DNA from 3 places in the Nocardioides luteus genome. Region 1 is predicted to be linked to each of the others. Evidence: riboswitches for the same ligand, from Rfam matches in the RefSeq annotation. Region 1 holds a riboswitch; each other region holds the start of a gene.
The links. Region 1 has a riboswitch for cobalamin ahead of HD557_RS28095 (nitrite reductase). Riboswitches for the same ligand answer to the same signal wherever they lie in the genome.

Region 1 (4,667 bases):
CGCGTCGCCGCCCAGGGTGGACAGCACGTCGCCCTCGGTGAGGAAGCCGGGACCGTAGAGCGGGGTGCTCCGGGCCAGGCCGGAGTCGCGGTACTGCTTCACGAACGCCTCGGCCTCCTTCCCGGCGTAGGCGGCATAGATCGCGTCCGCGCCCGACTTCTTCACCTTGGCGAAGAGGCCCGACCAGTCCTCGGTCGCGTCGGCCGGCGTGTAGCCCTGTCCCGCGATGCCGCCGCCCTCGGCCTCCAAGGCGATCATGAAGCCGTCGGAGGACTCGTGGCCGGCGGCGTCGTCGGAGGCGATGACGTACGCCGCGCCCCGCTCGGTCTCCTGAGCGACCGCCTCCCCGAGCGCGCCGCCCAGGTCTGCGTTGGTCACGGACGTACGCCACAGGTAGTCGGAGCCGTCGGCGAACTGGTCGGCCCCGGCGCCGGTGACGATCAGCGGTGTCTCGCCGCCCTCCGCGACGTCCTTGGCCGCGAGCGCCGTCTCCGAGCCCACCAGCCCGACGACCGCCTGGACCTCCTCGTCCTCGATCAGCCTGGTCACCGCGGCGACCCCGGTCTTCACCCGCTCGCCCTCGTCGGCCTCGATGACGTCGACCAGCCGGCCACCGAGCTTGCCGCCGTGCTGGTCGAGGTAGAGGTGGAAGCCGCGGGACATGTCGGTGCCGATCGACTTGTGGGCGCCGGAGATGGGGACCACGAGACCGATCGCGACCTTCGACTCCGACGTCGTGGCGCATGCGGTGAGACCGAGCGCGAGCGCGGAGACGGGCGCGAGAACGAACAGCTTCCGACGAGCCGATCCGGTCACGGGGGACTCCATCTGTGCGAAGACGAGTGGAAGGTTCCGAGTAGCCGAACACTGGCACAGACCACCGCCGCAGGGCGAGCAATTCGGCGCCGTGTCCGCAAGTGGGTAGTCTCGCCCTGCCAGTCGTACTCCATGCCTGATGGGGTCAGGGAACCCGGTGAGAGTCCGGGACTGACGCGCAGCGGTGAGGATGACGGGCGGTACACGCACCTCCTCCGGGAGGGGCAGCCACTGGAGCCTGGCTCCGGGAAGGCGTCCCGCACCGATCGATTCCGAGTCCGAAGACCTGCTGGCTCTGGCGGCGCCCGCCGCCAGGTCACCACGTGCCCCGCGGAAGGGCACCTGACCAGAGCAGGTGTGGCGATGTCCCGAGTCCGATCCGACCGGTGCCCAGGAGTCGGCCGTCCGTGGCCGGCCGACGACGGCCTGCTGGTGCGGCTGCGCCTGATCGGCGGCTCCGTCTCGTCGGCCTCGCTGCTCTCCTTGGTCTCCGTCGCCGAGACCTACGGCGACGGCCGTGTCTACCTGACCGGCCGTGCCAACCTGCAGGTACGCGGCCTGCCCGCCGTCGACGGTGCGCTGCCCAGCGAGGTGCTCACCGCGCTGAAGGCGACCGGTCTGGTGCCGGCGCAGACCCACGAGCTCGTACGCAACGTGATGGTCTCCCCGCAGACCGGGCTCGCCGGCGGCCGGGCCGACCTGCGTGGCGTGGCCGCCTCGCTGGACCGGCTGCTGTGCGCCTCGCCCCGGCTGGCGGCGCTGCCCGGGCGGTTCCTCTTCGTGCTCGACGACGGTCGCGGCGACCTGGTCGCGCGGGAGTGCGACCTCGGTCTGGTGGCGCTCTCGGACGCTGAGGGTCAGCTGCGGGTCGGCGACTCGTGGGGGCCGGTCGTGCCGCTCGCCGAGGCCGCGTCCCGGCTGGTCGCGCTCGCCTCGCGCTTCCTGGACGTACGCGGCGAGGGGCCGTCGGCTGCCTGGCACGTCTCCGAACTGGGCGGCCCGCTCGTCGAGCCGGTCGAGGCCGACGACCGGGTGCCGGCGCCAGCCGCTGAGCTCGGGTTCGGCGAGGTGCCCGGCGGCGAGCATGTCGCCGCCACCGACGGAGCCCTGGACCGGGCCGCCGTCGAGGCGCTGGTGGAGCGGGCGCCGGCGGTCGTGGTGACGCCGTGGCGCGGCGTACTCGTGCCGGCGCCGCAGGTGCGCCCGACCCGGCGCTACGACTACATCGACCAGGGGCCGGCGATCTACGTCGACTCCTTCGCGACCATCCGCCGCGAGGCCGACCTCTCCGCGGTGCCCGCCGACGCCGAGCGGCTCGCGGTGCGGATGATCCACGGCAGCGGACAGGTCGACCTCGCCTCCGACCTGGTCATCCACCCCGGTCTGGTGAAGGCCGCGCGTGGTGCCCTCGAGGCCGGGGCACCGATCCTGTGCGACGCGACGATGGTCGCCACCGGAGTCACCCGCAGCCGGCTGCCGCGCGACAACGAGGTGCTCTGCATGCTCGGCGACGACCGCGTCCCGGCGCTGGCCCGTGCCTGGGGCACGACCCGCACCGCGGCCGCGCTGTCGCTGTGGGAGCCCTACCTCGAGGGCGCCGTGGTCGCCATCGGCAACGCTCCGACGGCGCTCTTCCACCTGCTCGAGATGATCCTCGACGGCGGTCCGCGGCCGGCCGCGATCGTCGGCTGCCCGGTCGGCTTCATCGGTGCCGCCGAGTCCAAGGAGGCGCTCGCCTCCTTCGCCGACGACCACGGGATCGACATCCCCTACGTCACCGTCCGTGGCCGCCGTGGCGGCTCCGCGATGACCTCGTCCGCACTCAACGCACTCGCCCAGGAGCAGGAATGAGCAGCACTCAGCAGGCTCTGGGACGGTTCACCGTCGTCGGCATCGGCCCGGGCGACCCCGAGCTGATCACCCTCAAGGCCGCCCGGCTGATCGGCGCGGCACCGGTGATCGCCTACCACGCCGGGGTGCGCAAGCAGTCCCACGCCCGCCGGATCGCCTCCTCGCTGATCCCGGCCGGTGCGGTGGAGGAGGAGCTGCGCTACCCGGTCACCACCGGAACCACCTCGCACCCGGGTGGCTACGTCGGGGCGATGGCCGAGTTCTACGAGTCCTGCGCGGTCCGGCTCTCCGCCCACCTCGACGCCGGCCGCGACGTGGTCCTGCTCGCCGAGGGCGACCCGCTCTTCTACGGCTCCTCGATGTATCTCCACGACCGGTTCAAGGAGGTCTACGAGACTTCTGTGGTTCCGGGCGTCCCGGCCTTCGCGGCCGCCACCGCCGCCGTCTCGACACCGCTGGTGCGCCAGACCGACGTCCTCACCGTGCTGCCCGGGACCCTGCCCGAGCCCGAGCTCGCCCGGCGTCTCGCCGACACCGAGGCCGCGATCATCATGAAGCTCGGCCGGACCTTCCCGGCGGTCCGCTCCGCGCTTGCCGCGGCCGGGCGGCTCGAAGGTGCCTGGTACGTCGAGCGTGCCTCGCAGCCGGAGGAGCGCTGGCTGCCGGTTGCCGATGTGGACCCGTCGTCCGTGCCGTACTTCTCGCTCATCGTCGTCCCCGGCGACTCTCAGCCCTCCGCTGGTCGAGCCGGAGTCGTGAGGGACGAACGACTCCGTGTCGAGACCAACACGGTCGACTCGAGCGCGTCAGGGGACTGTGTTGGTCTCGACACGCCTCCGCCTAGCGGCTCCGGCGGCTCGACCAGCGACGGGGAGGTGCTGGTCGTCGGGCTGGGGCCGGGGCCCGATGGGTGGCTGACGCCCGAGGTGAGCACGGCGCTCGCCGAGGTCGGCCACGTCGTCGGCTATGCGCCGTACGTCAACCGGGTGCCGCAGCGTGAGGGGCTGCGGCGGCACGCGTCGGGCAACACCGTCGAGGTCGACCGAGCCCGGCACGCCCTGGACCTGGCGCTCGCAGGGGAGCGGGTCGCCGTGGTCTCCGGCGGCGACGCCGGCGTCTTCGGGATGGCCTCGGCCGTGTTCGAGGCGGCTTCTGACCCGGCCTATGCCGGCGTACGTGTCCGGGTGCTGCCCGGCGTCAGCGCCGTCCAGGCGGTGGCCGCGCGTGCGGGCGCTCCCGTCGGCGCCGACTTCGCGGTGATGTCGCTCTCCGACCGGCTCAAGCCGTGGTCCGTCATCGAGGAGCGGCTGCGTGCGGTCGCCGCCGCCGACCTGGTGCTGGCGATCTACAACCCAGCGTCGCGCTCGCGCACCGAGCAGATCGGCCTGGCTCGTGACGTACTCCTCGAGCAGCGCAAGCCGGACACCGTCGTCATCGTCGGGCGCGACGTGGGTCGGGCCGAGGAGTCGTTGACGGTGACCACCCTCGGTGAGCTGGACCCGGGGTCGATCGACATGAAGTGCCTGGTCATCGTGGGGGCGAGCTCGACCCGGGTGACCCCGGCGGGGCAGGTCTGGACGCCGAGGTTCGTCCAGTGACCGGCCAGCAGGTGCCCGGTCGGACGGTCCACTTCGTCGGTGCCGGGCCCGGCGCGGCCGACCTGCTGACCGTGCGTGCGACGCGGTTGCTCGAGGCCGCCGACGTGGTGCTCTACCCGGGCACCTATCTGGATCCCGAGGTGCTGGCCCACTGCAGCCCCGAGGCCGAGCTGGTCGACACCCAGAAGCTCGATCTGGACCAGATCGTCGGTGCGATCGTCGCCGCTCAACGTGCCGGCAGGCAGGTCGTGCGCCTCGTCTCCGGCGACCCGTCCGTCTACTCGGCGGTCGCGGAGCAGACCCGGCGGCTCGACGTCGCCGAGGTGCCCTGGGACGTGACTCCCGGCGTGCCCGCCTACGCTGCCGCGGCCGCGCTGGTCGGCCGCGAGCTCACCGTGCCGC
Region 2 (4,667 bases), 180 kb from region 1:
ATGGGCGGCGGCCTCCTCGATGACGGCACGGTCCTGGGCGCTGTCGGGCGCCCAGGCCGGGCGGTGCGGGATCCGGCCGAGGGCGACGACGTCGCGTACGCGGAGGTCCTGGCTGGTCGCCGGCTCCTGCTCCACGACCGCGAGCCGGCGCGCGAGGTGGCGCCGGGACATGCCGGGGAGCGGGCTGCCGTCGAGCAGGACCTCTCCGGACGACGGTGGGCGTAGCCCGGCCAGGAGCCGGATCAGCGAGGACTTCCCGGACCCGTTCGGCCCGAGCAGCCCGACGGTGGCACCGTCCTCGACCTGGAGGGACACGTCGTCGACGACGAGTCGGCCACGAGGCGCCCAGCTGACCCGGCCGGCCTCGAGCGCGGTCATCGGCGTGCCCTCATCAGCACCAGCGCGAAGGCAGGCACCCCGACCAGCGCGGTCGCCACCCCGACGGGGAGCTCCTCGGGGTCGATCATCGTCCGGGCCGCGGTGTCGACCCAGATCAGGAAGATCGCTCCGAGCAGCGCGGTGGCGGGGAGCAGCAGCCGGTGTCCGACCCCGACGAGCGCTCTGGCGAGATGGGGAAGGACCAGCCCGACGAAGCCGATCGCGCCCGACGTCGAGACGATGACGGCGGTCATCAGCGCCGTCAGCACCAGCAGCACCGCCCGGATGCGCGCGACGTCGACGCCGAGCGAGGCCGCCGCGTCGTTGCCGAACGCGAACGCGTTCAGCCATCCCGCCCCGAGGATGCAGCAGAGCAGCCCGCCGAGCACGATCACCCCGCACACGAGCACGTCGGTCCAGCTCGCCGAGGAGAGCGACCCGAGCAGCCAGAACAGCACCCCGCGCGTCTGCTCGGCGTCGGCCGCGGTGAACACGATGAACGAGGTGAGGGCCGAGAAGAGCTGGGTAGCGGCGATGCCGGCCAGGATGAGCCGGTCGGTGGTGCCCCCGGCGAGCGAGGCGAGCAGCAGCACGAGTGCGAACGAGGCCAGCGCGCCCACGAAGGCCCCGGTGGAGAGCCCGACCGCGCCCGACCCGATGCCGAGGACGACGATCGAGACCGCTCCGGTGGAAGCGCCCGAGGAGATGCCGAGCACGAACGGATCGGCGAGCGGGTTGCGCAGCAGCGACTGCAGGATGACCCCGCAGATGGCCAGGCCCGCCCCGCAGATCCCCGCGAGCAACGTACGCGGCAGCCGCAGGTCCCACACGATGCTCTGCTGGAGGAGAGTCAGTTCGGAGGAGCCGAGGCCGGCCCGGTCGGCGAGGACACCGTAGACGTCGGCGATGCTGAGGTCGGAGGGTCCCACGGTGATGGCGCCCGCGACCGAGGCGACCACCACCAGGGGAGCCAGGGCCAGCAGGACACCGGCGCGAGGGAGGGCGCGGACCGCCATCAGCGGAGGCCGAGAGCGGCCAGCTGGTCGGCGACGTTCTCGACCGCGTAAACGGTGCGGATCGAGGGGTTGAGCTCGGCGCCGGACAGCGTCACGAAACGGTCGTTCTTCACCGCGTCCATCTGCGCGGTGACCGGGTTGTTCTTCAGATAGTCGATCTTGGCGCGGGCGGTCTCGGCGGTCTGGCTCTTGCGGGTCAGATCGCCCACGACGATGACGTCAGGGTTGCGCTCGGCGACGGTCTCCCAGTTGATCTGCGGCCACTCGTCGGTGGTGTCGTCGAAGACGTTCTCGATGCCGAGAGCGCGGCCGATGATGCCTGGGCCGCCGCAGCAACCGGCCAGGTAGGGCGACTCGGAGTTGGCGAACCAGTACATCGCGCTCACCTCACCCGCCGGCGCCTTGCTCTCGGCGGCCTCGAGGCGCCGGGACAGGTCGGCGACCAGCTGCTCGCCGCGCTCGGGGACGCCGAAGATCCGCGCCAGCTCGGTGATCTCCTGGTAGATCGTCTCGATCTCGAGGGGGTCGAGACGGGTGCCGTCGTCGTCGCCCTCGTTGTCCTTGATGCACTCGGCGGGGGAGAGGTAGGAGCCGACACCCAGCCTCTCCAGGTCCTCCGGGGTGGTCACCCCGCCCTCTCCCAGGGTGCTGATGAAGGAGGCGGTGACGAAGTCGGGCTCGGCCTCCAGCACACGCTCGTAGGAGGGCCAGTTGTCGGCGAGCCGCGGCACACGCTCGTTGTCCTCGGCGAGCGAGTCGAGCACCGGGTCGGTCCAGACCGCGGTGCCGGCCATCCGGTCGGCGAGGCCGAGCGAGAGCAGGATCTCGGTGGAGCCCTGGTTGAGCGAGACGACCCGCTCGGGTGGTGCCTCGAGCGTGATCTCGCGCCCGCAGTTGGTCATCGTGAGCGGGAAGCCGACGGTCCCGGCGGCCGCCTTCTGCGCGTCGGCGGGCTGGTCGGCTCCGCAGCCGGTCAGGGCGGCACCGAGCACCAGCACGGTACTCGCGGCGATCGTTCGGGCCAGGGTCGGTCGGATGGTGCGGGACAGGTGCACGTCGGTCCTCGAGCGGGTCGCGGGCTGGTACGCGTCGCCCGTGCTGACCGGCAGCGGTCTGCTGCAGGGCCAGCAGGTCTTCGGACTCGGGATCGACCGGCGCGAGACGCCTTCCCAGGCCCGAGGGCCCAGTGGCACAGTGTCCCGTCCGTCACCCACACCGCTGCGCGTCAGTCCCGGGCTCTCACCGGGTTCCCGTGCCGGGACTACGTCCCGAGCGGCTGGCCCGAAGACCGTAGCAGGCGGGCCCGTCAGCCCTCACGGTGGGCGCGGAGCCCGTCCTCTCCGGGCGCGACCGAGTCGTGGAGCTTGATCGTGTGGTCGTACTGCTCCTCGACCATCGGCCGGTAGGCGATCCGCGGCTCGGTCATCACGCCCTCGAGACGTACGCTCAGATCGGCCTCGATCCGCGCCATCGCCTCGGTGTCGACGGTGTCGGCGTCGGTGATCAGGTGCGGGCGCAGCGGGTCCATCCCCGTGTACCAGAACGTGCCGTGCAGGAGCGGCCACAGGACGTCCTCGATGTGGCCGCTGATCCCGCGCGGGCCCAGGGTCGCGGCCCGGTCGCCGGCGGTGACGATGGTCAGCGCGCGCTTGCCGGCCAGGCCGCCCTTGCCGTACTTGAGCGGCTTGCCGGTCTCCGGATCCGGTACGTCGAAGGCAAACCCCGACTCGAAGACCCGGTCGATCCAGCCCTTGAGGATGGCCGGCACCGAATACCACCACAGCGGGAACTGCACGACCAGCAGATCGGCCTCCCGCAGGCGGTCCTGGTGGCGGCGTACGTCGGCCTCGCCCCGCTCCACCAGAAGTGGATTGAAACCTTCTCGATAGAGGTCGATCTCGTCGACGGTCCAGCCGGCCGCGACGAGAGCGTTCCGGCCCGCCTCCTGCAGCCGTCCGTTGAGCGACGACGCGTGCGGATGTGCCCATACCCAGAGTGCGTGCATGGGTCTCTGAACGCGGTCTGACGCGGCAGGATTCCCGCCTGGATGTGGGTGGGCGTCGTGCCGGTCTGACGACAAAGTCCGAACCTCGCTCAAATTAGCGGCCGAAGAGTGTTGACGTATGTGATTGCCATCACTAGCGTAAACCAGGCTTGAAACCTTTCAATTCGAGGAGCTGCCCATGCCGGACACACCCGCCGCACTGGAGCTGCGGGACGTGGCCAAGTCGTTCGGCCCCGTACGCGCCCTCCGGTCTGGAAGCCTCCGGGTCGAGGCCGGATCCATCCACGCGCTCGTGGGGGAGAACGGAGCCGGGAAGTCGACGCTGGTCAAGATCGTCGCCGGGCTCTACCGTCGCGACGCGGGCGACTACCTGCTCGCCGGGGAGCAGGTCGACTTCCGCAACACCGCCGAGGCCAAGCAGGCCGGCGTCGCGGTCATCTACCAGGAGCCGACCCTCTTCCCCGACCTCTCGGTCACCGAGAACATCTTCATGGGGCGCCAGCCGACCAACCGCTGGGGCAGGATCGACCGTGCCGCGATGCGCACCGAGGTCGTCGAGCTCTTCGCCCGGCTCGGCGTGCCGATCGAGCCCGACCGCCCGACCGAGGGCCTCTCGATCGCCGACCAGCAGCTGATCGAGATCGCCAAGGCGCTCTCCCTCGACGCCAAGGTCCTGATCATGGACGAGCCGACCGCGGCCCTGTCGGGCAACGAGGTCGAGCGGCTGATGACCGTGGCGCGCACGCTGCGCGACCAGGGCTGCGCCGTCGTGTTCATCTCGCACCGCTTCGACGAGGTGTTCGCGCTGTGCGACACCATCACGGTGATGCGCGACGGCGCCTACATCTCCACCGACCCGATCGCCGCGGTCACCGAGGACCAGATCGTCCAGCGGCTGGTCGGGCGCGAGGTCTCCGACCTCTACCCGAAGCTCGAGGCCACCGTCGGCAAGCCACTGCTCGAGGTCAGGGGCCTCACCCGCACCGGACTGTTCCAGGACATCAGCCTCACCGTCCGCGAGGGCGAGATCGTCGGTCTGGCCGGCCTCGTCGGCGCCGGACGCAGCGAGGTCGCCCAGGCGATCTTCGGCGTCGACCCCTACGAGAGCGGCGAGGTCATCCTCGACGGGCGGCCGGTGCCGCCGGGCGACCCGCGACGCGCCATCGAGATGGGGCTGGCGTTCGTGCCCGAGGACCGCCGCCAGCACGGCCTCGTGCTGGACGCGCCGATCTCGCGCAACATCACCCTGCCGACGAGCGGCCGGCTCG
Region 3 (4,667 bases), 2.5 Mb from region 1:
CCACCGGTCCGGCCGGTAGACGGTCCGGGAAACCCGGCGACCGGCCAACCTCAGCCCGATGGCCGCGGCCCCGACGCCGAGCACCAGCATGCTGGTCGCCAGCCAGCCCGGCGTGGCCCCGTCCAGCACCGCGTAGACGCCGGCACAGAGCCCGACGAGCGAGACCAGCATGAGCGCCGAGGTGACCCGCCTGGTGGCGACGGGGACCCCGGCCGTACGTCCGTAGCCACGCGTGTCCATGCCGGCCGCGAGCGCCATCGACCGCTCCAGCGCGTCCTCGAGCACCGGGACCAGGAAGCGGCGCAGCCGCTTGACCCTCCCGGTCGCCCCTGCCCGCAGCCGCTGCGCGGCACGGACCCGCTGCACCGACTCGGCCAGCTGGGGCAGCACGGTCACCGCGACCACGACCGCGGTGCCGATCTCGTAGAGCGCCGGCGGCAGCGACCGCAGCAGTCGCTTCGGGTTGGCCAGCGCGTTGGCCGCACCGACGCAGATCACGATCACGCCGAGCCGCATGCCGTCGTAGAGGCCGGCCAGCAGCGCCTCGCGGGTGAGCGGCCCGAGCAGCCGGATCCCCAGCACCCATTCGGGAAGCGGGATCTCGGGCAGGTCGATGAGCACGTGACCCGGCACGGCGCCCAGGAGCACCCGGAAGAGCACCCGGGTCGCCACGATGAACAGGGCGAGGCCGACGTAGAGCCGGAACGCCTTCGCCCACGGTTGCTCCCCGCGGCGGGCCGCGACCACGACCGAGACCACCCCCACCAGCAGCAGAAGCAGCAGCGGGTTGGTGGTGAAGGAGGCGTACGCAGCCAGGCCGATCGCCCACACCCACCACGCGACGGGGTGCAGATCCCGGGGCAGGCGCGCGACCGCGGCTGTGCGGATCAGCGTGCTCATCGCCGACGCCACCACACGACACCGGCGACGGAGAAGAGGGCGAGGATCCCGGCCGGAGCGACCCAGACGGGCAGCTGCCGGGGCTCGGAGGGTGCGTCGTCCGGAGATAACTCCGGCGACGGGCTTGAGGGCGCCCCCACAGCATCCCCAAGCTCCGTCGCCGGAGCGGTAACGACATCGTCGTCTATCCACGTGAACGCAACACCCTGCCCGGAGGTCACGCTGATTTCGGTAACATTTCTGGAGGCATAGCTCCAGGCCCCGGATTCGTCGGTGACCCACAGCGACCAGTAGGCGTCGGCGGGCGGCATCTGGGCGCAACCGGCGGTCTTCGGCCGGCCGTCGACGCGGCAGACGACGCTGGGCATCGCGGTCACGTAGGTGAGCGGATGTCCTGCCTTCTCGAAGAGATCGGCGCCGGTGTCGCCCTCCTCGGGCCGGACGCAGGTGACCGCGGGGTCGCCGCCCAGCGCGTTGGGCTCGACGACGACGGTGACGCCGTCACACGCCTCGTCGGACCGCGAGACGGCGGCCGACGCGGAGGCGGGGGTGACGACGAGTGCGGTGGCTCCGGCGAGGATCGCCAGGGCCACGCGAGCGGACCGCAGGATCAGCACGAGCTCTTCGCGGTCGCGTCCTTGGGCAGGTAGACCAGCGACGGCAGCGCCTGGGCGGCCGCGAGGCGGTACATCCCCTCGGACTCCTTGGTCAGCCCCTTGGTGTTGCCCTCGGTCAGGGCGGCGTCGTCGTAGGCCACCGCGCCGACGTCGTCGCCGCAGGTCACGACGTGCTCGGCGACCCAGGAGGCCGCCTTCTCGGCAGCGTCGGTCTCCCCGGCGCGCCCGAACGCCCACCCGGCCAGGCCGGTGGTGTTGGAGTTGGCGATGTTGCCGGTGGCGGCCTTGAAGGACCCGTCCTCGGCCTGGGTCTCCTTCAGCCACTCGACGCCTGCCTTGACCGCCTTCTCGGCCTCGGGAGAGGCGACCGAGGACAGCGCGATCAGCGCGAAGGCGGTGGCGTCGGCGTCCGGCGCGGCCTTCGGGTCGCCGTCGCAGGTCTGGTCGGCGGCCGCGGGGTCGGCCGTGAACGTGACCCGGAACCAGCCCTCCTCGCACTGCTGCCCGGCCAGGAACTCCGCGGCGGCCGTGGCCTCCTTGCTCTCCGCGTTGCTCAGCGCCCACACGGCGTACGACTGGCCGATGGTGTTGGAGTAGTCGGTCGCCTCCTTGTTCTTGGGGTCGAGCTCGTCGGCGATGCGGCCGTTCTCGGCGACGGTGCCCTCGAGCTGCTTCAGCAGACCGGGGTCGGAGGCGTCGACGTTCTGCTGGAGGACGAGCGCCTTGGCCGTGGCCCCGGCCGAGGTGACCGTGCCGAACCCCGGCGAGGTGTAGGCCTTCTTGTTCTTCATCACGGCCGCGACGATCGTGGCGATCTCCTCGTCGTAGCCGCCGACCTCGGCCAGCGCGATCCCGATGTCGGCGCTGAGGCCGAAGTCGTCGGTGCCGTACTGCGCGTTGTGGGCCACACCCTTCGGGGCCTGGGCGACGAGCCAGTCGGCCACCGAGGTGGACACCTTCGCGTCGTAGGCGGGCTTCTCCCCCTCCTCGACGGCCTTCTCGCCGCAGCCGGCGAGCGAGGTGAGGGCGAGGGCGGCGGCGATGCCACCGAGGACGGTCTTCTTCATGGTTCCTTCCGCGCTGTTCGTCGGGAAGGCCCAGGGCCGACCCGCTGCTTTCCACGACAGCGTCAGGTCAGTACGCGTCCGTCGGCAGGTGCTCCGGCTCGCTCAGGACCCTCGATGTCCTGAGCCTACGGTTGCGGGTCAGCGCCGGGATTCGACCGGCTTCCCCCACCACGGCGTGTGTTGATTGAGGCTCTGCTTTGATGCGGGGCAATCCTATGCCGCGCACGCCCTGCTTGCGGGATCGCCGTCGAGCAGTCACTCTGTCCCCATGCGCCACAGGATTCTCGGCCTTGTCGCAACCTCGATCTCGGCCACCCTTCTCGCTCTCTGCCCGACCACGACGGCACTCGCGGCACCGGATCGGACCTCGGTCACGTACGACGACCTGGTCGCCATGTTCGGCGACAAGGTCGGGAACAAGAAGACCGTCGAGACCGGGCTGCCGACGCTCAACCGCGCCATGGACGACGCCCGGATCACGACCCCCTACCGGCAGGCGGCCTACCTGGCCACGCTCGCCAACGAGAGCTCCTTCCACCACGACGCCAAGGGCCCCCGCGACAAGCGGAAGTACGCCGGCCGCGGCTACATCCAGCTGACCGGCGAGGCCAACTACACCGACGCCGGCGCCTACTTCGGGATCGACCTGCGCCGCCGCCCCGAGCTGGCCCGGTCGCTGGACCACAGCGCGCCGATCTCGCGCTGGTACTGGACCGTCGCCCGCGAGATCAACCCGCTCGCCGACGACCTCGAGATGGGCAAGGTCAACGCGGCGATCGGCTATCCCCGCAACAAGGAGGAGGACGCCGAGCGCTGCCGCGACTTCAAGGCCGCGCTGAAGCACCTCAACGGGTCGGTGCCCAAGGGGATCGACTGCACTCGCCCGAAGCCGAAGAAGGCAGACGACCAGGACCGCGCCGCGGACGCCTCCTAGCAGACGTACGTCACGCCGCCGCGTTGATCTCGTGGTTCGCTCGCTGACGCTCGCTCACTTCTTGATGCGCTTGTCGCTGACCGCGATCGCCGAGGTGCCCTCGTCCTTGAGCTCGAAGAGGTCGATCGCCTTGATGAGCTTGGTCCAGGTGGCGTAGCCGTAGTTGCGGGGGTCCTCGGAGGACTGGTTGCGGATGCGGGAGACGACCGTACCGACCAGGGCCCAGCCGTCGTCGTCGGCGGCCGCGGCGATGGAGTTGCGCAGCAGCTGGATCAACCGGGCGTTGCGCTTCAGCACCTGCCCCGTGGTCGCCGAGGAGGACGGCTTGCGGGCGGGGGTGGCGCCGGCCTCGGCGTCGGTGTCGGTCTCCTCCTCGGAACCACCGAGCTTCTCCACCACGGTGAACCGGGTGCAGGCGCTCTTGAACGGCGCCGGCGTCTTCTCCCGGCCGTAGCCGTAGACCGCGCGACCCTTCTCCCGCAGATAGTGCACCAGCGGGGTGAAGTCGGAGTCGGAGGAGACCAGCGCGAACGCGTCCGGGATCGCCGCGTGCAGCAGCTCGACGGCATCGATGGCGAGCGCCATGTCGGAGGCGTTCTTGTGGGCGGTCAGGTCGAACTGCTGCATCGGCCGGATCGCGGCGTCGTGCAGCTCCTCGATCCACCCCTTCAGCTCGGGCTTGGTCCAGTTCCCGTAGGCCCGGCGGATCGTCACCTCGCCGTACTCGGCCAGGTCGTTGAGGATCGCGTCGATCTTGGCCGCAGGGGCGTTGTCGGCGTCGATGAGCAGGGCGATGCGGAAGGGCTCGGTCACCGGATCAGTGTGGCAGGAAGAGGAATGTGTTGGTCTCGACACGCCTTCGCCTAGCGGCTCCGGCGGCTCGACCAGCGCACGCTGGTCGAGCCGGGAGGCCGGCTGCGGCCGAGCGTGTCGAGACCAACACAGTCGCTACATCAGGCCAGCTTCTCCAGGATCAGCTCGCGCACGCGCTTGGCGTCGGCCTTGCCGCCGGTCGCCTTCATGACCGCGCCGATGAGGGCACCGGCCGCGGCCTGGTTGCCGCCTCGGATCTTCTCGGCGACAGCGGGCTGGGCGTCGATCGCCTCGTCGACGGCTGCGCCGAGCGCACCGTCGTCGGAGACGACCGCG

Region 2: it holds a riboswitch for cobalamin, as region 1 does, so the genes downstream of both, HD557_RS07125 (ABC transporter substrate-binding protein) here and HD557_RS28095 (nitrite reductase) in region 1, are expected to answer to the same signal.
Region 3: it holds a riboswitch for cobalamin, as region 1 does, so the genes downstream of both, HD557_RS18295 (prenyltransferase/squalene oxidase repeat-containing protein) here and HD557_RS28095 (nitrite reductase) in region 1, are expected to answer to the same signal.

The regions. Positions count from the first base shown of each region.
Region 1 covers NZ_JADOVJ010000001.1:1,294,293-1,298,959, forward strand. Annotated here, with positions in the region: gene HD557_RS06190 (ABC transporter substrate-binding protein) at 1-816, opposite strand, end outside; cobalamin riboswitch at 921-1,124, shown strand; partial or broken gene HD557_RS28095 (nitrite reductase) at 1,180-1,371, shown strand; gene HD557_RS06200 (precorrin-8X methylmutase) at 2,059-2,667, shown strand; gene cobJ (precorrin-3B C(17)-methyltransferase) at 2,664-4,265, shown strand; gene cobM (precorrin-4 C(11)-methyltransferase) at 4,262-4,667, shown strand, end outside.
Region 2 covers NZ_JADOVJ010000001.1:1,475,811-1,480,477, forward strand. Annotated here, with positions in the region: gene HD557_RS07115 (ABC transporter ATP-binding protein) at 1-378, opposite strand, end outside; gene HD557_RS07120 (FecCD family ABC transporter permease) at 375-1,394, opposite strand; gene HD557_RS07125 (ABC transporter substrate-binding protein) at 1,394-2,449, opposite strand; cobalamin riboswitch at 2,504-2,690, opposite strand; gene HD557_RS07130 (NAD(P)H-dependent oxidoreductase) at 2,701-3,399, opposite strand; gene HD557_RS07135 (sugar ABC transporter ATP-binding protein) at 3,578-4,667, shown strand, end outside.
Region 3 covers NZ_JADOVJ010000001.1:3,821,497-3,826,163, forward strand. Annotated here, with positions in the region: gene HD557_RS18285 (energy-coupling factor transporter transmembrane component T) at 1-900, opposite strand, end outside; gene HD557_RS18290 (hypothetical protein) at 897-1,517, opposite strand; gene HD557_RS18295 (prenyltransferase/squalene oxidase repeat-containing protein) at 1,511-2,584, opposite strand; cobalamin riboswitch at 2,651-2,772, opposite strand; gene HD557_RS18300 (glycoside hydrolase family 19 protein) at 2,853-3,518, shown strand; gene HD557_RS18305 (NYN domain-containing protein) at 3,573-4,331, opposite strand; gene gatB (Asp-tRNA(Asn)/Glu-tRNA(Gln) amidotransferase subunit GatB) at 4,472-4,667, opposite strand, start outside.